DNA from 3 places in the Proteus penneri genome. Region 3 is predicted to be linked to each of the others. Evidence: predicted binding sites of a transcription regulator. Region 3 holds the regulator's gene; each other region holds the start of a gene.
What was found. The regulator Fur, encoded in region 3, represses iron uptake genes when iron is present. The targets are predictions, from matches to a motif close to ATAATAATGAGAACNACTATCAA.
Positions count from the first base shown of each region.

Region 1 (6,544 bases), 1.4 Mb from region 3:
CCAATGCAGAGTCATTGATGTTATCGGCAGGCTTACCTGAGAAAGTGAAGCTATTTAATGCACCGATAAACATACTGGCAATAATAATGACTTTACCCGCACGTACCACGAAGCCTTTTAAACGTTGCCAAGTTTGCATTAGTAACGTTTTTAGGTGAGGAACATGATAAACAGGCAGTTCCATCACGAAAGGTGACGCTTCGCCGCGCATAATGGTGTGTTTTAGCAACAAGCCTGTGAGGATAGCAACCACAATACCCAGAAGATAAAGCGAGAAAACAACACTCGCGCCGTTTTTACCAAAGAAAGCTGCCGCAAATACCGCGAAGATCGCTAAACGAGCACCACAAGACATAAACGGTGCCATTAATACGGTGATCAATCGCTCTCTGGGTGCATCTAGAGTACGCGCACCCATAATGGAAGGTACGTTACAACCAAAACCGACAATCAGTGGTACGAATGATTTACCCGGCAATCCCAGAGCTTGCATCAATCTATCCATAACAAATGCGGCACGAGCCATATAACCTGAGTCTTCAAGGATAGATAAAAAGAGGTACATCATCCCGATTTGTGGCACCAATGGAAGAACAGTATTGATACCGCCACCGACACCTTGAGCAAGGAAAATTGTCAGCCATTCAGGGAAGTTAAACGTTGCACCAACCCATTGAATACCATGAATAAAGATAGCTTCGGAGCCACCTTCAAAAGCAGGTTGTAATGCACCACCAATGTTAATTGCTAGAACGAACATTAAATACATAACAAACAGGAAGATAGGAACACCTAACCAACGGTTTAATATCACTTTATCGATATTTTGTGTCAGAATATTCGGCTTAATGGACTCCATATTGATCACGGTATGACAGATGCGCTCAATATTTTGGTAACGGGCATCCGCAATGACTAATTCTGGTTCATTATTCTGTTCGTCTTGAATGCGTTGGCGGATGTTTTTGATATCTTCACTCGTGATTTGAGCTCGTTGGTGAGTATAAATATCGCCCTCTAAACACTGTAATGCCATCCAACGACGTTGCTGTAAATTAAACTCATCATGATTAATTTTTTCAGCAAGTACCTCAACTTCATTTAATAACCATAGTGGATAAGAAGTGAGTAATTCTTGTGGTTTTTTCTTTTCAGCCGGGAAGGTATCAATGGCTTCTTTGAGCTTATCAATGCCAGATGCTTTGGTTGAAATCATTGGAATAACAGGACAACCCAAATGTTCTGAAAGTGCCTTGATATCAATTTGCATATCTTGGTGTTCTGCAATATCGAGCATGTTTAATGCCACGATACACGGAATACCAAGCTCAAGCAGTTGCAATGTCAAATAGAGGTTACGCTCAAGGTTTGATGCATCAACCACGTTAATCAACATGTCAGCTTCATTACTTAAAATGAAATGGCAGGCGATTTGCTCATCAAGCGATGTCTGTTCTGAGATTGTCGTTAAAGAGTAAGTTCCGGGTAAATCGACGAGCTCAATTTTATGATTTGCAGTTGTGAAACGACCAACTTTACGTTCGACCGTTACACCCGCCCAGTTACCCACACGCTGACGAGAGCCTGTTAACTGATTAAAGAGTGTTGTTTTACCGGCATTGGGATTACCGATAAGGCCTATAGTGAGAGGAGTCATAATAGTGATGCCAATAGTTGTCTTGCCAGGTTGAATGAGAAATAACGATTATTTTTCGCTATGAACTACTTCGCTAAGATTAATGAATGCGAGATCTTTTTTTCTTAAAATTAGGGAGACTCGGTGCGTTTCTATTTGAATAGGATCACCCAGTGGTGCGATACGAATAACGTTAAACACAGCGCCAGGTAACATACCTAAAGATAACAATTTCTGTCTGTATGCAGGGCTAATCTGAGGTGAGTAGCTCAAGATTTTATAACTGTGATTTGGGATCAGAGACATAATCGTCCTTCCACGAATGTTGATACAAAAAATAATGATACTGATAATTATTAACGCGTATGAGAATTCACATAATAATAGTCAGGATAATTATAATAAATATTTTTAATGCTAATGAGAATTATAATTATCCTTATTGGGTATAATTTAGCCTAGACTACACTTATCTGCACTTGATTTAAATCAACCAGAGAAAAGATATTGGGAGGAAATCAGGCTGTTTTCTCTATCTGTTACTAGACAAAAACAAAATGTGAAGTGTTGAGATGTCGATGTAGCAATAAAATAATAATCAATTAATAGTATTAACAGGGAACAAGATAAACGTAGATTTCAAGAATATGAAGATCGCGAGCTTAAGTAAAAAAGCTCGCGTTGTTATTGTGAATGCCTACTAATTAGTGAGTTTGCTGGTGGCTAAAAAGCTGGTAAATATTGTTAGGGGTATAGCTATCACCTTCAAATGAAACGACCCAATCAGTAATTAAATCTATATTGATGGGATAGATTTCACCTTCTTGCATCTCTTTCACATAAAATGGCACATTGAGTAATTTTGCATAAACAGTGTCTCCATCACGAGACTGTGGCACAAACCACATATGCTCTAGCTCTTCCTCTTCACCATAAGGAATGCCGAATTTGATCATAAATTGCCACGGGTTTTCGGTCTCTTCGGGTTTGTCTTTTCCTAATAACTTGGAGAGAAACCCACTTTTTTTCTCAACAGGTGGTTGATTGTAGTTATCAAACATAGAAACGAAGTATTCCCAACGTCGCTTGGCTTTTTCAGACATCTCATAGGTTTCTTCATTGCTACGCAGTAGCATCATCGCTTGCTGCTCTTCATAACCTTTAAAGAAGGTTTCTAAAACAGGATTTTCTTCATTGGTTCTAAATAGCATAGAAGAAGGATGTTGATGATATTCATCACGATCGGCCAAATCACCCAAGAAAACGCCGTGTGGTGCACCTTCCGTGTCGTAACGCATCTCTTCTAAAGGTCTAAGGCTTTCGAGTGGTGTTGATTGATTAATATGGCGAATACCTTCTTCAAAAGGTAATGCGACAAGATACTCCAAGCCTGATGATGTTTGACCGCAAAGCATTGGTTCACCAAATGCAATTTGGCGATGATTAATGCTGTTATTAACAAAGCAACGGAAGAGATCAGGAATACCATAGTAAGATTCAAGCATACTTGGAATAACTAAATCGACTTCTGTTAAACCACAACGAGCTAATCCATGTGTATGGAACCAGAACATGGTTGGTGGTTCATTTTCTGTGTCATAGACAGCATGAATAACATATAAGCTTTCTACTTCAGGATAAAGATCGGGCGTTTCTAATTGGAAGCGTATCCACTCAGGCGTTAATGCTTTACCTGCCGCTGATTCATCTAATGCTAAAACTATTTCGGGTGCGATGATATTAAGAAAATTCAGTTGATGGCGATAACTCGCTAAAGGATGCAAGGTTTCAGTAAACAGTGTTTCCAACAATAAATCTTGAGTTGTGGCATTTGCGTGCGCTAATAATTGCGGGGTAAGTTCATCTGTTGAATACATTGGGCGTATTTCGTAATTTTCATCACGAGGGTAAAGACAGACAAAAAAATGTAACTCGTCATCACCATGTTGGCAACGATAGAAAAAACCGTCATCAATATTTTCACTGAGATAATTTATTTCACCATCAGTGTAATCTGTCTGTTCGTCTAGACGTTGTTCAATAAGCGCATAGTTTAGTGGCTGTGCAGGGAAGGCCACTATACGAGAGGGCACTTTTTCTCCTTGCCCGGCTGCGATATCTAAGTACTGCTGTCTGTTATCCATATTTTTTATCACTCGTATATTAAAGATAGAAAAATAGGATATCAGGGATAACAAGAGAGGAATAGATGGAGTTATCTGAGCTTGTGAGGGTTATTTAATCTATTGTTGATAATAAAAATTAATGAAAAGTAAAACAGAGAAAACGTTATAAAAAATAACGGATATCAATAAGTTATTAATATCCGTTAGATGTCAGCTAATCAAGGAAAATAATTAATCTTTTGATTATTTACCTTTCAGCAATTGCATGATGTCTTCTGTTTTCTCTTCATCGTCATCATCTTCAAACTCAATACCCAGTTCAACCATTAATTCGTCAATACGATCAAGGGTTTTCTCAGTATAAGCCTGTTCTTCTGCGTTGAGTTTTTCACCGTTTTCAAGACGAGACAGTAATTCATCTAAACGAGCATCGTTTTCTAACAGGTCTAATTCTTGCTCAGATGTTAAACGAACGGGCTCTTCTTTAACGGGTGCCGGTTTTTTCTTCGCCACTTTTGGTGTATCACCCACAATCAGAGGGATCGGTTTTTTGCTACCAATACGGGGATCTTTCGGCGCTGTATTTTTCGTTTGCTGTTTATTTTCCGCTTCCTGCTGACGGTTACCGGCAGGATTGCCGCGGTGTTTTTTTTGACGTTTACGTTCACGTCCTTCCGCGTTCAGCTCTTCACGAGATTTCTTACGTGTTTTAGCTGCGGGTTTTCTTTTAATCATATTCATAATGGTAACTCGATAGTGATCTTCTTGGTTGCGCAATCTATCAGAAACAAATTTTCAATAAAAGCGCAAATTTAAGACAATTTAATTTTTGCTCACGTACAATGTGCGGTTCGTTTCACTATACTTTACTGTGTTGTGACGTCAATCAACGACCAAACTAAATTAATTAACTTAAATTTTTATTTATTATGACATTATTATCTGCACAATTACGTAAACCAGTATATTGGTGGGTTATTGGTTATGCGACGCTCTGGATCTTAGTGAGTTATCTCTTTGACCCTACCGTGCCTTATGATGCTGTTGAGGCTGTTAATTGGGGCACTAATGGAGGGTGGGGATCTCCAAAAAATCCTTGGTTTGTTGGTTTTATAATGACACCGGCTATTTATGGCGGTATCGATTTTAGCTTTTATTGGTATTTTATCCACTTTATTGTCATTGCCATTGGGCTATTAGGTGTTTGGAACTTAGCCTATAAGTTGACACAAAATACTAATCTAGCTTGGTTTGCTATGTTGTCGCTTAATTTATCTGGCGTTATCAACTTTGATATTATCCCGTATAACGATAATTATATTCTAGTGGGTTGTTGGGCATGGGCGTTCTATTTTTTCCTTTGTGCTATTAATGACAATCAAAAATATTGGATTGGTTTTGCGATTACGATGGGTATCGCCACAATGGGGAAATATTCATCGTTAGCTTTTATGGGTTCTGTGTTTTTATCAAGCCTTTTTGTACCTAAAGTTCGAGCAAGTTATTGTTCTCCCTATTTCTATATAGCGTTGGTTATTTGGTTTGCTTTTGTTATCCCTAATTTTATTTGGTTATGGCAAACCGACTTTGCCGCTTTTAAGTGGGTCGATTCACAAATAGAAAACCGTTTTAATTTGCGTACAACGCGTGCTGTACTGACGGTTTTTTATCCCATTATCTTGATGTGGGTAATATTACGTCTTTATGGTGGCCGAGTAAGTTGGTCTGCATCTAAAGATAGCCAATTGTTGAATTTTGTATTGCTATTCCCATTGGTAATTATTTTTGTCTGGTTTAGTTTTCATGAAGGTGGACGTATCACGGAATGGTTACAGCCCTTTATGTCAGTTGCAACTGCGCTTTTTGTGGGTTCAATCAGTGTCATGCCTAAGCGTTCATTGCGTGGTGTATTGTACGGTTTAGGTGTGTTTGGCATGTTGGTTGTTTCTGGCTATACCGTCGTTCAAGCTGCTAATGTGCGTAATGCAGGTCAAAAATTTATTGGTGTAAAAACCTTTGTGCAAGAGGTTGAACAAGCATGGCATCAGCATTATCACACGCCACTTGCATATGTTGGTGGTGAGTATATGCATGAATGGGTGACTTTTTATGGTAAAGATAGACCATTATCTTCACAGCCTTGGGTGTTAGAAGAAAATGTTCAACCACCTAATATTTATAATCGATATATAACACTTCAACAATTAGAAGAAAAAGGTGTCGTCTTAGTGAGTGCAGTCGGCTATTACTGTGAAAAAGCACATTTTGATGAAGGATTAAAGCACTGGCCGAGCTTAAAAATAGCGGATACTCAAGAGATAATGTTTCGTGCTGAACCTGATGCCATTGCCGAGCCAGTTTGTATTGCATTTGTGGCGCCAAAAACACATAAGGAAAAGTAGAGATGCGTTACGCCGATATTCAGGTTGAAACAGAAAGATTAAGATTGCGCCCTTTTGAAATGGGGGATGCGGAAGATTGGTTTAAGATCATGAGCTCACCTGAAGTGACGCGCTACTGGAGTCATCTTCCTTGGCAATCTCTGCAAGAAGCGCAAGAAGATATCATTCAAGATATCACCCATATGGAAAGAAAAGAGTATCTGCGTTTAGCGGTGATAGATAAAGCAACTAATACACTGATGGGGATGTGTGTTTTCTTTAATCATTACCCTAATTCACGACGTGGCGAAATCGGATATTGCCTTGATACGGCTTATCAAGGCAGGGGGGTGATGAAAGAAGCTATGGCTGCGTTTATCACGTATCTCCAAACGCATTTA
Region 1 covers NZ_CP059690.1:3,281,825-3,288,368, reverse strand. The annotation lists gene feoB (Fe(2+) transporter permease subunit FeoB) at 1-1,657, opposite strand, end outside; gene feoA (ferrous iron transporter A) at 1,706-1,942, opposite strand; gene H1225_RS14770 (DUF4026 domain-containing protein) at 2,341-3,780, opposite strand; gene yihI (Der GTPase-activating protein YihI) at 4,006-4,503, opposite strand; gene H1225_RS14760 (glycosyltransferase family 39 protein) at 4,692-6,164, shown strand; gene H1225_RS14755 (GNAT family N-acetyltransferase) at 6,167-6,544, shown strand, end outside.
Region 1: a site for Fur is predicted at 2,051-2,073, ahead of feoA (ferrous iron transporter A). Genes of this name have one in related genera too.

Region 2 (6,544 bases), 270 kb from region 3:
CACTGTTTATTTGCTGAGCCAACACATTCACCTTGTATGTTATTGGGCGTTTATACCCAATTACATGAAGGTATCTCTGTACAAGAGATTGGTATCGATAACGTCACTGCCGCTGATGGTCTGGCTGTTGGCCGCGCATCAGGCTTTGTTGGTCGAGCAATGGAGCGCTTAATTGATGGTTATTACACTATTGATGATCAAGAGCTTTATGACTTACTTAGTTTATTAAATAAAGAAGAAGGAATTAAGTTAGAACCTTCGGCTTTAGCAGGAATGGTGGGAGCTGTACATGTCACTCAAGCTAAAGATTATCTGCAAGGTTTATCACTAGATAGCCAAAAAATGCAAAATGCCACGCATTTAGTATGGGCGACGGGTGGGGGTATGGTTCCTGAGGATGAAATGCAAAAATATCTCGCTCAAGGAAAATAGAGTGTAGAGCGGGGGGAGTTTTTTTGAACGCTTATTAAATTAAAAAATAAAGGGAGTCGTGCCAGTATTTTGAATTGTTATCTAAAACAATAATAGCGTAGCAATGTGTTACACCAAGTGTTACATCAAACATTCACACCAGGATGTCACACCAGGGGAAAATGTCGTAGTATTATTATAAAAAAGAGGCACCCATTGGGTGCCTCGTTACTTTATATCTTGCTAAATCAGAATATATTAAAAATCAATTTTAACATTTACCCCATAGTTTCGACCCGGTAATGGAGCTAAATATTTTAATTGAGAAGATGCAGGCCTTGCTTCAGTATTAGTGAGATTATTAATCATAAAATCAACGGAAACATCTAACTTATCAAGATGATATTTTTTACCAATACCGGCATCGACTAAAGTATAGGAAGGAAAGGTAATATCTCCACCATACATTAATCCACCACTCTCTTTCTGTTTTTTATAGTAAGTTGCGCGACTAAATGCTGTTAATTCGCCATGCTGATAATTAATGCCAATACCATGTTTTTCATTAGGTAAGTTTGGTAAATAATTACCTGCAATAAATAACTTTCTTTTACTTTTATTTTCGACAAAATCCCCGAATAGTGTAAATGTAAGATTATGATCGTGAGGCATTTCATATAAATACTTAAATTCGTATTCTAATCCTTTTGTTTCGAGATCAGTTTCATCCCACTCCATAACGGTAACACCACCACGACTGATCCCCGTTAATCGCCTAAATTTAAAATCACTGTAGTCTGTTTTATACAAATTAATCTTATTAGAGAAATTGCCAATCTCAATAACAGATGATAATTCAATACTTTTGCTTTTTTCGGTATTAAATTTACTGTTTCCTTGTTCTTCAATTAAATAAGCATAATGAGGGCCATGTGTATAAAGTTCATTAATTTCTGGTGCTCGATAAGAAATATTTTGTTGTAGTTTTAATGTCCATTCATCAATTGGTGTAAAAGATAGGGCGAGTGTATTTGCACTTGTATCAAAATGACGGTTTTGTAAATTAGAACCTTGCCCTCTACCACGATTATAATTCGCTGGAATATTGAGATTATGTTGAGTGTAACCTTTACGATATCCAGCCGTGAGCTCAAAAGGAGATAAATTTAGCGATTCAACCCAATATATTCCGTACTCTTTGGTTAATACACTGGGTAAATAAGCATCATAACCAGACGTTTTCAGATCACGATAATTACCGTTAACGCCAATAGCACCGTTTAACCGATTAAAGAGTGGAGCATGTGCCGTTTCTAATGCTAATTGGTGATTTTTGGTCTCAAATACGGATGATGCAATTTGTCCCACTAATTCTTCATCTTTCGATTCAGAATAAGAGTAATAAAAAGCGCTGTCTCTTAAAAAAGGTGTTAAGTGATAATGTTTTCCTTGTATATCTATTCGCCGATTATGATTTGAAACCGAAACAGGCTTATACATTTCTCGACTTGTTTTTGTGGTGAGATAAGCATAACCCGGTACACCGTAAGAAGTCTGAAAATCAGTAACAGATAAACCTATATAGCCTTCATCTCTAATATAAGAAAGAGATGCATTGCCACTTTGGCTTTTTAAAAAGCTATTTGGGATCTCTTTATTATTATTTTCAACATAATGTTTAGGTGGAGTCACATGTTCAATCGATGTGGGACTACCCGGTTTATATTGTGAATTGGGTTCGTTATCAACATAGCCAACACCTGAAAAATAGTCTTTATCTTTAAAGGTATATTTTTCATCTTCACTTAGCTCATATTCAACCTGATATTTTTTCCAAAACTCACTAATGTAAGGATAAGCTTCAGGATTACGGCTAGTAAATACTTTCATATCCACTTGGCATTGATCACGTAATGCAAAATGGTCTTTTAGTTGTTGATAGCTATAACAAGCTCCCACTTTAGAGCGTGTTGGAATTTTATATCGAGAGACGCGTTTAGTGGCACCTGAAATATTAAAAATCCAGTTTTCTTCATCGCTGAACTTAATATTTGCAGAACCTCCATTACCGTTATTGGTACTTCCATTAAAAGTCACGGCACCTGAAATCGCTTTTTCAGGTAGCTGTGTCATTATTCGGTCATCCCACAAATGAATAGCGCCACCGCTTGTACTACCACCATAAAAGAGTGCTTCAGAGTTTTTGCTAATCGATATTTCATTAATTCTATTCATATCAATGGGGATTGGCATATTTCCACTAATAAATGAAACATCATTAATTGGTAGATTATTGACTAAAATGCCTACACGATTTCCTGATAAACTTCGAATAACAGGTCTTGCAGCATTAGGGCCAAAGCCTTCGGCTTGTACACCAGCAACTTTTGCAACGGTATTACCAATCGTATTTGTTTTTATTTGTTCAAGTTGTTTTCCTTTTATCTCTTCTCGATTATTGAGTAATAAAGAGGAGAATGTCTCTTTGTTTTTTATTGATGTTGCTTTAACAGTAATAACATCGTTTGATGTTTCTTTTTCTTGGCTTTTATCTTGATTATTCTCTTTTCCATATAAAGGAGACGACAAAAGTATAAGTAAAATAATAGAGAGTTTACTTTTTTTCATGATATTCATATTAGAATGTAAGAGTAGCGCCTAAGATAATATTACGACCAGGTAAATACATTTCATCTTTAATATAAGAGGTGCTGTCTTTCCCTTTTGCATCAAAGATATTATTAATCTTGGCGTATAAGGTATAATCTGTGTTATCTAAATAACCAATATATTCACTACCTAAACTAACTGTGTTATAAGCCTCTGTGGATGTTTCATAGTCTGCTGTTTTATTCTGTTTTCCAAAATGATCAATGCGGATTTGTCCAATTACGTTTTCTGTAAAACTATGTTTAATATAAGTACTTAAACGATAAGCCGGTATTCTTGGTATATTTCCCTTATTGTGTAGTAAATTTGCTCTAACATAATCACCAGAAATACCAATTAAGCTATCTTGGTTATAGTAATAATCAATATTTCCTTCTATACCTTTAAACTGTGCATCATTTTGAACATATTGTAATGAACGATAGCCATTATTTAATTCAGTCCCCGTAAACTGACCGTAAATATAATTATTAATACGGTTATAATAGGCACTTATATTGAATTGAATATCACCTGTTACTTTAGTTATTCCAATATCAATATTATTTGCAGCCTCTGCGGTTAAATTAGGATCGCCTTTTTCAATAGTTCGACTTGCAGCATGAACACCATTCGCGTAAAGCTCTTCTGCAACAGGTAATCTTTTCGTGTGTGAGAGTGATAAATTTAAAAAATAGTCTTGTGTAAAATTCCATGCTAATCCAGCAGAAATAGAAGATGCACTCTGCTTATTATTTTTTTGAGTTTCTCTATTTAACAGTGATTGCCACTCTTGGCGAAATCCTAATTCATAGCGAAAATCACCTAATTGGTATTCTTCTAATAAAAAGAGTGAGTGATTTTTTGTTTTTGTTGACGGTACATAAGCTTCTTCTCCTTGAGCACTAAAATCACGCTGATTAAATTGCCCGCCAATAACACCATGCCAACCCCAAATAGGTTGATGTGTAAATGTCAGTCTTAATTCATCGCCTTTGTTTTTAAATGAGGTACTGACTTCATTTCCTTCTTTTTCATCATGATGATAATCGGTTCTGGCCGCACTGAAACGTATTGATTCAATACCAGTAAATGGATTGTTTTTTTCACCACGAAGATCCCATCGTTTGCTATCCATAACAATATAAGGAATACCATGTTGATGTTGTTCATCAGGGTATTCATGATTGTGATTATGATGATGATGGCCGATTAACGGAGGGCGAATTGAGGTATGATGATGGTATTCCTCTTCATGATCATGAAAATGCGTATGCCCGGGTAATCCATATCGGCGATGTTGTTCACCATAGCCAATTCCAATATAGCCATCATCTAAGATCCAAGATGCACCGATATTTGCCGATTGGTTATCTTGATAAGATCCGGCTAAACGGCTAGGTTCTCCTTGATGCAAAGGTGCTGGCTGTTTGTAATCGCTTTGATAACGTTTAGTCCCTTCAAGGTGCAGAGCTAAATTATCTTCTCCTAATGTTAATCCGATTGATCCTGTATTTCCCTTAGAAACGGAATCGTATTGATACTGTAATTCGCCCTCGTAGCCTTTTTTAGGCACTGACATAGGAATCTTGCTATCAATAACGTTAATTGCACCACCTATTGTCCCCCCTCCATAAAGTAATGTTGCAGGGCCTTTTAATACTTCAATACGCTGGCTTAAAAAGGGTTCACTGGTGATTGCATGATCTGCACCAATCGACGAGACATCCATAAGATCACTACCACTGTGTAATACCTTGACTCGATTTCCAGACATTCCCCGAATAACCGGATGTACCGAACCGCCACCAAAAAAACTGGCATGAAAACCGGGTAGAGATGTCAATGTTTCAGCAATTGAGGCACTACGATTAGCGCGTAGCTCTTCTTGTGTCAAAACTGCAACAGGTATTGCCATTTTTTCTTGTGGCGTATGTAAAGGTGTTGAATAGACTTTTAATACCTCATTAGTCTGATTTTCTTTTGATTTTATTGCAGAGCTTGCATTTGCAAACAAAGAGTAACTTATTGAAATAAAAAGCGTTGTATAACTAAAAATGGATTTCTTCATACCGTTCACCCTCCTTTTAAGTAATGTTATAATGTAACATTTTAAAAAGTATTGTAAGTAAGTATAATTATCATTAGCAAGTAATGATTTTTTAAAAATAATAAAAAACCTATAACTGTATGTAATTTAATAAAAAATAAATTGAGAAGATGAAAAATGAGGGTGTGAAAAAGGCGTCATAACGACGCCTTGAAGATAAATGAGAAAATAGGGTAAAACTATTTATTCTAAAATAAACATGCCATAAGGATGAATTTGCAGATAATAGCTATCACCGACATTTGGTTGAAGCTGTGTGGCATTGACTTGTAATAGCAAAGTCTGATTTTGCCATTCTACGGTTACCTCATACTGAGGACCCATATAAGCGACATGGATGATTTTGCATTGCTGACAGGCATCGCCTTGTTGAGATAAGGTGATAGCTTCTGGTCTAACGCCAACTCTAACGTCTGTTTTAGTGGTGTTAAATGTATCTGGCTTTGGTAGACGATATTGGAAAATATCAACATAATCAGGGCCTAATGTGGCTGGGAATAAGTTTGCATCTCCCATAAAGCTGGCCATAAATTCAGAAGCTGGTTGGCGATAAAGAGTTTGCGGTGAACCTAATTGCATTATCTTGCCTTTATTCATCACCAATACCATATCAGAAACCGCAAATGCTTCACTTTGGTCATGGGTTACGTAAAGAGAAGTGATATTAAACTGTTGTTGTAATTCACGAATTTTTTCTCTCATGCTACGACGTAAATTAGCATCAAGGTTACTGAGTGGCTCATCAAAAAGCAGTACTTTAGGTTTTAAAATTAAGGCGCGAGCTAAGGCAACCCGTTGCTGTTGTCCCCCTGATATTTGGTCAACAAAACGATCTTCAAAGCCCGCTAAGTCCACCAGCTCTAAAGCTTCAGAAACCCGTTGTTTGATTTCTGCTTTAGGACGCCCAAGCATTTTTAAGCCATAGCCAATGTTTTCCCCTAATGACATATGAGGGAAAAGGGCATAAGACTGAAATACCATACAGATATCACGTTGTTGAATTGAGCGTTCAGTGACATCTTCACCATCAATAAAGATCTTACCTTCTGTTGGTTTTTCTAACCCAGCAACTAAACGTAAAACGGTTGTTTTACCGCAACCTGAAGGGCCTAATAATGAAACCATTTTGCCTTGTGGAATAGACAAACTGAGATCTTCAATAACCGTGTTAGTGCCAAAACGCTTAATGACATTTTTCAGTTCAACGAAATGTTGTTGTGTCATGATTTATACTCCGTATTACTGTGCATTTTTGGCTTTAGAGCGTGAAACACGGGCTTCGCCAATCAAATAGTCAAATAAGAAAATAATTGCCAACATGACGACGATTAAAATCGAGCCATAGGCAATTGCGACACCGTATTCACCATCTTC
Region 2 covers NZ_CP059690.1:389,490-396,033, forward strand. The annotation lists gene H1225_RS01680 (D-serine ammonia-lyase) at 1-432, shown strand, start outside; gene H1225_RS01685 (TonB-dependent receptor domain-containing protein) at 670-3,039, opposite strand; gene H1225_RS01690 (TonB-dependent receptor domain-containing protein) at 3,050-5,131, opposite strand; gene fbpC (ferric ABC transporter ATP-binding protein) at 5,354-6,394, opposite strand; gene H1225_RS01700 (ABC transporter permease) at 6,410-6,544, opposite strand, start outside.
Region 2: a site for Fur is predicted at 5,183-5,205, ahead of H1225_RS01690 (TonB-dependent receptor domain-containing protein). Genes of this name have one in related genera too.

Region 3 (6,544 bases):
AAATGCACCACGTGCAATGGCGGTTATCGATCCGGTTCGTTTAGTGATTGAAAATATGCCAGAAGGCGAAGAGATTTTAACTGCGCCGAATCACCCAAATAAGCCGGAAATGGGGACGCGTGAAGTGCCATTTAGCCGTGAAATTTATATTGATCGCGCAGACTTCAAAGAAGAAGCAAACCGTCAATATAAACGTCTGGTGCTAGGTAAAGAAGTACGTTTACGTAATGCTTATGTTATTAAAGCTGAGCGTGTTGAAAAAGACGAGCAAGGTGAAATCACAACCATTTACTGTACTTATGATGCTGAGACTTTAAATAAAGATCCTGCTGATGGACGTAAAGTAAAAGGCGTTATTCACTGGGTGAGCATTCCACACGCTATTCCTGCTGAAATCCGTCTTTATGACCGTCTATTTAGTGTGCCAAATCCAGCGGCAGAAGATGATTTCTTATCAACAATTAACCCTGAATCTTTAGTTATTCGTGAAGGTTTTGTTGAACGTAGCTTAAAAGATGCAGCTATCGAAAAAGCGTATCAATTTGAGCGTGAAGGCTACTTCTGTGTTGATAAGCTTTCAACGGCGGATAAACTTGTGTTTAACCGTACCGTGGGCTTACGCGACACTTGGGCGAAGATTTCTCAACAAGGTTAATTTAAACCTTATTTTGAGTTGTATTAAGTATCGTTAGTACCAAAATTAATAGGATGCTCGGTAATTAAGTTATCGAGCATTTTTTCATCTGTTTTCTTTTTAAGATTGTACGATTTTTCATCTGTTTATGTTTAATATTTATTCTTCTGGGATCAATTAATCTCAATTTTTTCATTTCAAACGATAACTTTTTATTTGTTTCATTTGAAATAATTAACTTGTTATCACTTTATTCTTCCGTTTTTTCATACCATTTCATTAAATAAGACTGTAGTAAGAAAAGTGTGATTGAATGCACATATTTTACATCGTTAAAAAAGCTTATTTATAAGCACTACTTATTATTCCTTTTAATAAAAACGAAATCTAATATCGTTTAAAGATTGGTGTAAAAATTAAATAAAATCAATTTGTTATATTTATTTTTAATGAGGGATTATAAAAGCAAGAAAATGAAACGATCATTTAGTTATGTGCCCTTGGTCATATTTTGATAAAAATTCTCTTTTTTTGGTTGATAATTCGCGTCGCGAAAAATATGCTGTTTCTAACCTAATTTAGGTTTTTTCCCCACTTGGGGTTTTATATTTGGAAATAGGCATTGTGCTTATTTCTTTTTTAGTCAAAGTCAAAGAGGAAACAATGCTATGGTTATGCAACATGCTAAACCAGGCAGGGTGGCACTTGTCGTTATGGGCGCATTGCTTGTAACTGCACTACCTGCAAAAATGTCTCATGCTGAAGGATTTATTGAGGACTCAACCCTAACAGGCGGCCTTTTTTATTGGCAACGTGATCGTGATAGAAAAGAGTTAACACCAAATAGTCCTGATTACGGCAAATACAAAGCTAACCTACACCATTCTACTTTCAACGCTAATCTAGACTTCTCATCAGGTTACCTTGGTGATTTTATTGGTATTGATTTAGCTGCCTTTGGTGCGGCTGAATTGAATAATAGTGGCCCCGCAGCACCTAACGAAATCGGTTTTAGTGACGCAAAAAGTCGCTGGGATGAAAAATGGACTGGCGATCGCAGTGGCTTAAGCGTTTATAAAGCAGCTGCAAAATTCAAATTAGGCAATTTCTGGGCTCAAGGGGGATATATTCAACCTAAAGGTCAAACGTTATTGCGTCCACATTGGAGCTTCTTACCGGGAACTTACCGCGGTGCTGAAGCGGGTGCTGTTTTCGACTTCGATAAAAGCGGTGAATTATCTTTCTCCTATATGTGGACAGATGAATATAAAGCACCATGGTATCGGAATATGTATAACTTCCGTAAAGCTGATCTAGAAACCAATATCAGCTATCTTCACTCTTTTGGCGCCAAATATGATTTTAAAAACAGCCTAGTGTTAGAAGCTGCATTTGGTCAGGCCGATGGTTATATCGATCAGTATTTTGGTAAAGTTTCTTATGATTTCCCAATTGCTGATAATGCATTAAGAACATCTTACCAATTCTACGGTGCTAAAGATAAAGTGACCGGTGGTGGTGTTAATGACGTTTATGATGGGCTGGCATGGTTACAAGCACTGACTTTTGGTTATACCTACAATGTATTTGACTTCAAAGTAGAAGGAACATGGGTTAAAGCCGAAGGCAATCAAGGTTATTTCTTACAACGTATGACGCCGGGTTGGGCGACATCAAATGGTCGTCTTGATATTTGGTGGGATGGTCGTTCTGACTTTAACGCCAATGGTGAAAAAGCACTTTATGCGGGTGTAATGTACGATCTGAAAAATTGGGATCTATCTGGCTGGGCGGTAGGCACTTCTTATGTTTATGCATGGGATGCTAAGCCAAGTGGTAAAGCCATTTATGATCAAGGTCAGCGCATCAGAGAAAGTGCATGGAATGCGGATATTATGTATACGGTTCAAGAAGGTCGCGCTAAAGGGACACTCTTTAAGCTTCATTATACCCGTTATGATAACCATTCCGATATCCCAAGTTATGAAGGTGGTTTTGGTAATATCTTCCAAGATGAAAAAGACGTTAAGTTTAACGTAATTATGCCATTTACTATTTTCTAATATCAGAGTGAGGATAAAGTGCATTAATTGCACTTTATCCTGAATAAAATAAAAAGTTAAATACGATTACGATGAGTAAAAATAAGTAATAGAAAGAGTAGGGATAAATTAAAAAGAATAAATATTATTCTCAAAAATTAGCCTCGTTAATAAAGTGAAGTTGTCAGCAGTAGTAAGAAGTAAAGTCGTCATGTCATGCCGTCTGAGATAAATGTGAGTGGGTTATGTTTATCTCTTGTGCTTCAGTTATTTCGCAAAATTTGCGTAAGGTATTTACCCTAATAGGCAGTCAGAGTGGGTATCGTAGTGGGGGGTAAATACCTTTATTTTTAAATCCTTTCTTTTTCTTCGTTCTTTTCATCCTTGTACGTTTTTTCATTCTATGGCAAATTTCTTCTCATTCATTTTATCTCTCCTTAATTTATTATTTTGCATTGAATGCTATTTAATAATGCACGTTTTCAGGAAGAAGCATGTTAAAGCGACTGGATGATTTTTTATTAGAACCACCATTGAAGCCCTTTAGAGGTATAAAACGATTTATTGTTGAATTTCTTTTTTTTGGTGTGAAAGAAGCGCGTTCTTGTTTATTTGCGGGGTTTTTCTTTTTTATTTTATTTGCAACACCAAGTAAAGGAATATTAGGAATACCTCGTTATGACGTTTTACTTATTCTCGCTATTGCTTTCCAATTATGGATGGTATGGGGCAAACTCGAAACATGGGATGAATTAAAAGCGATCTGTTTTTTCCACATTGTTGGTTTTGTGATGGAATTATTTAAAACATCAGCGGCAATTGGATCGTGGAAATACCCTGATTTTGCTTACACTAAATTATGGGAAGTTCCTTTGTTTACAGGATTTATGTACTCCGCAGTAGGAAGTTATTTAATTCAAGCATGGCGTTTTTTAAAAGTACGAATTGAACATTATCCACCTTATTGGATGGCAACTTTGGTTGCGCTCGCTATCTATATTAATTTCTTTTCTCATCACTTTATCGGCGATTATCGCTGGTATTTAACTGCCTTTATTTTAGGTCTTTATGCTCGTAGTGTGGTTTACTTTACGCCTTATGATACAGAGCGAAAAATGCCACTATTATTGGCTTTTGTTTTAATAGGTTTCTTTATTTGGCTTGCTGAGAATTTCGGTACATTTTTTGGTGTATGGCAATATCCTAATCAAATGGGTGCTTGGTCTGCAGTACATGCAGGAAAATGGGGCTCTTGGTCATTGTTAGTCATTGTTACATTTACTATCGTGGTTCATTTAAAGCATATTAAACACAGCATCAGTGTAGCTAAGTAGAGTTATCCTCGGATTTTAGGCAATAAAAAAGGAACTGTTGGCAGTTCCTTTTTTTTACTGAGAGATTATCCAGAATGAATTATTTCTCATCATGTGCGTGGCTATCTTCTTTACAATTACCTTCAGCGCAGTGGCCATATAGATAAAGGCTATGATTGGAAAGTTTGATACCATGACGTTCAGCGATGTTTCTTTGGCGCACTTCAATCGCATCATCTGTAAACTCGATAACTTTACCACAATCAAGACAAATTAAATGATCGTGATGGTGTTGTTGAGTTAATTCAAATACTGATTTACCACCTTCAAAATTATGACGGGTAACAATACCAGCATCGTCAAATTGGTTTAAGACGCGATACACGGTTGCCAGACCAATCTCTTCACCGATATCGATGAGTTTTTTATAGAGATCTTCAGCACTGACATGATGGCACTCAGGATCCTGGAGCACTTCCAAGATCTTTAAGCGAGGAAGTGTAACTTTTAACCCAGCATTTTTTAACGCTTTATTATTGTCGGTCATGCGGATTTAATCCTGTTGCTAATGGTGAATTTAATTTTTGTGCTCACAAATAGGTTTTATTCATTAATACTCGGGTGAATAAATAACCTTATTGATTATAGGCATGATATTTAAAAATAAACACCCCACCTATCACACTATCTTAGCACACCATTGAATAATTATCATTCTCAATATTGAGAATTTATTTTATCCCAGAATTTCGTCTAAGCTCATTTCTTCTTTGATTTGAGCAACCCAAGCGTCAACACGCTCTTCGGTTAATTCTGGTTGACGATCTTCATCAATTGCAAGACCGATAAAATGATTATCATCAGCAAGTCCTTTAGAGGCTTCGAAATGATAGCCTTCAGTTGGCCAATGTCCGACGATAACTGCACCACGAGGCTCAATAATATCGCGAATGGTACCCATTGCATCACAGAAATATTCTGCGTAGTCCTCTTGGTCACCACAACCAAATAGTGCAACAAGCTTACCATTAAAATCAATATCTTCTAGTGTTGGGAAAAAATCATCCCAATCACATTGTGCTTCACCATAATACCAAGTAGGAATACCTAGTAACAGAATATCGAACGCTTCGATGTCTTCTTGACTAGATTTTGCAATATCATGAACTTCGGCATTATCAGCGCCCAGTCTTTCTTGAAGCATTTTGGCAATATTTTCTGTGTTGCCAGTATCACTGCCGAAGAATATTCCTATGATTGCCATAAAGTGAGATAACCTCTTTTATTCTAAATTCGTTATATTTCAAATTGTAGCGTTATTGACTACGTCTATTCTCACAAGTTACATACTTTTTGTATGTTCCTAGTGACTCATTCACTTGTCACCTAGCTACACTTTAAAATATTTAGAGTATATTTGTCTGTGTTTGAACAATTACTAGTGAAAGATAAGCATTGTGTTTTCATAATAGAAAACTAAAAATGTATTTTGACGAAAATAGCAGGCTAATTCTGTCGAATTTGTGTGGTTTATCTGCTAGCTATTTTTGTTTTGATGCATTTTTAAGGCGTGATTTTGCGCCAATTGCTCTAGTAATATTTCTTCAATAAGTTCACTACGACTGACGTTTCTTTCTGTCGCTAACTCATTGAGAGCATTCACAGCATCTTCATTTAATTTTAACTCAACTCGACGTAACCCATTGACTCTATCACGTCTTAATTGATTGCGTTTATTAATTCTAAGCTGTTCATCCCGAGAAAGCGGGTTTGTTTTAGGTCGCCCAGGTCTGCGTTCATCTGCGAACAAATCCAGAGTGGTGCGATCAGTTTGTTCTTTTGCCATAAATTTTGCTGTGAAAGGGCGTATACCAATGACTAAATTGCGAAACGCCCAATAATACCCCACATAGTGATGTCTCGCCACTGCTTCCTTAATTTAACCTATTGTGATTTGGTCTTTTTATCAACAGACACTATTTTTAAGCACAATAATTATACACTCTATGACATTCTCATTTTTCAGTGGCGTTATTTTAAGCTATAACGTTTATTAATTAAGCTTTTTCTAAAAAACGACGAATGGCCTTAATAACGGTATCGGGTTTTTCTGAATGCACCCAATGCCCTGTGTTTGCGACAACAAAGGCGGTTGCGAGAGGAAATTGGCGAGCTATATTTTCACGATACTCATCTAAAATATAAGGTGATAAACCGCCACGAATAAATAATACAGGATGATGCCAAGCAGGCACCTCTTGCCAGCCAATAATGTCTGAATAAGCATTTTTTATTGCAGGTAAATTAAATAGCCACTGACCATTTTTGAATGATTTGAGTAAAAACTGGATCACACCTTCCTCTTCAATAAAAGGGCGCATGATTTCCATAGCATCTTGACGACGTGTGGCTTGAGCTTCTGTTACGGCTTCAAGCGCAGCAAAAATTTTGTCATGACGGCGAACGTTGTAAGCAACAGGAGACATATCAATCACAACAATATTTGCGATACGTTCGGGGGCTAATGCTGTCATCGCCATCGCAATTTTGCCTCC
Region 3 covers NZ_CP059690.1:658,971-665,514, forward strand. The annotation lists gene glnS (glutamine--tRNA ligase) at 1-655, shown strand, start outside; gene chiP (chitoporin ChiP) at 1,303-2,697, shown strand; gene H1225_RS02880 (DUF817 domain-containing protein) at 3,171-4,010, shown strand; gene fur (ferric iron uptake transcriptional regulator) at 4,090-4,536, opposite strand; gene fldA (flavodoxin FldA) at 4,726-5,253, opposite strand; gene ybfE (LexA regulated protein) at 5,527-5,835, opposite strand; gene ybfF (esterase) at 6,047-6,544, opposite strand, start outside.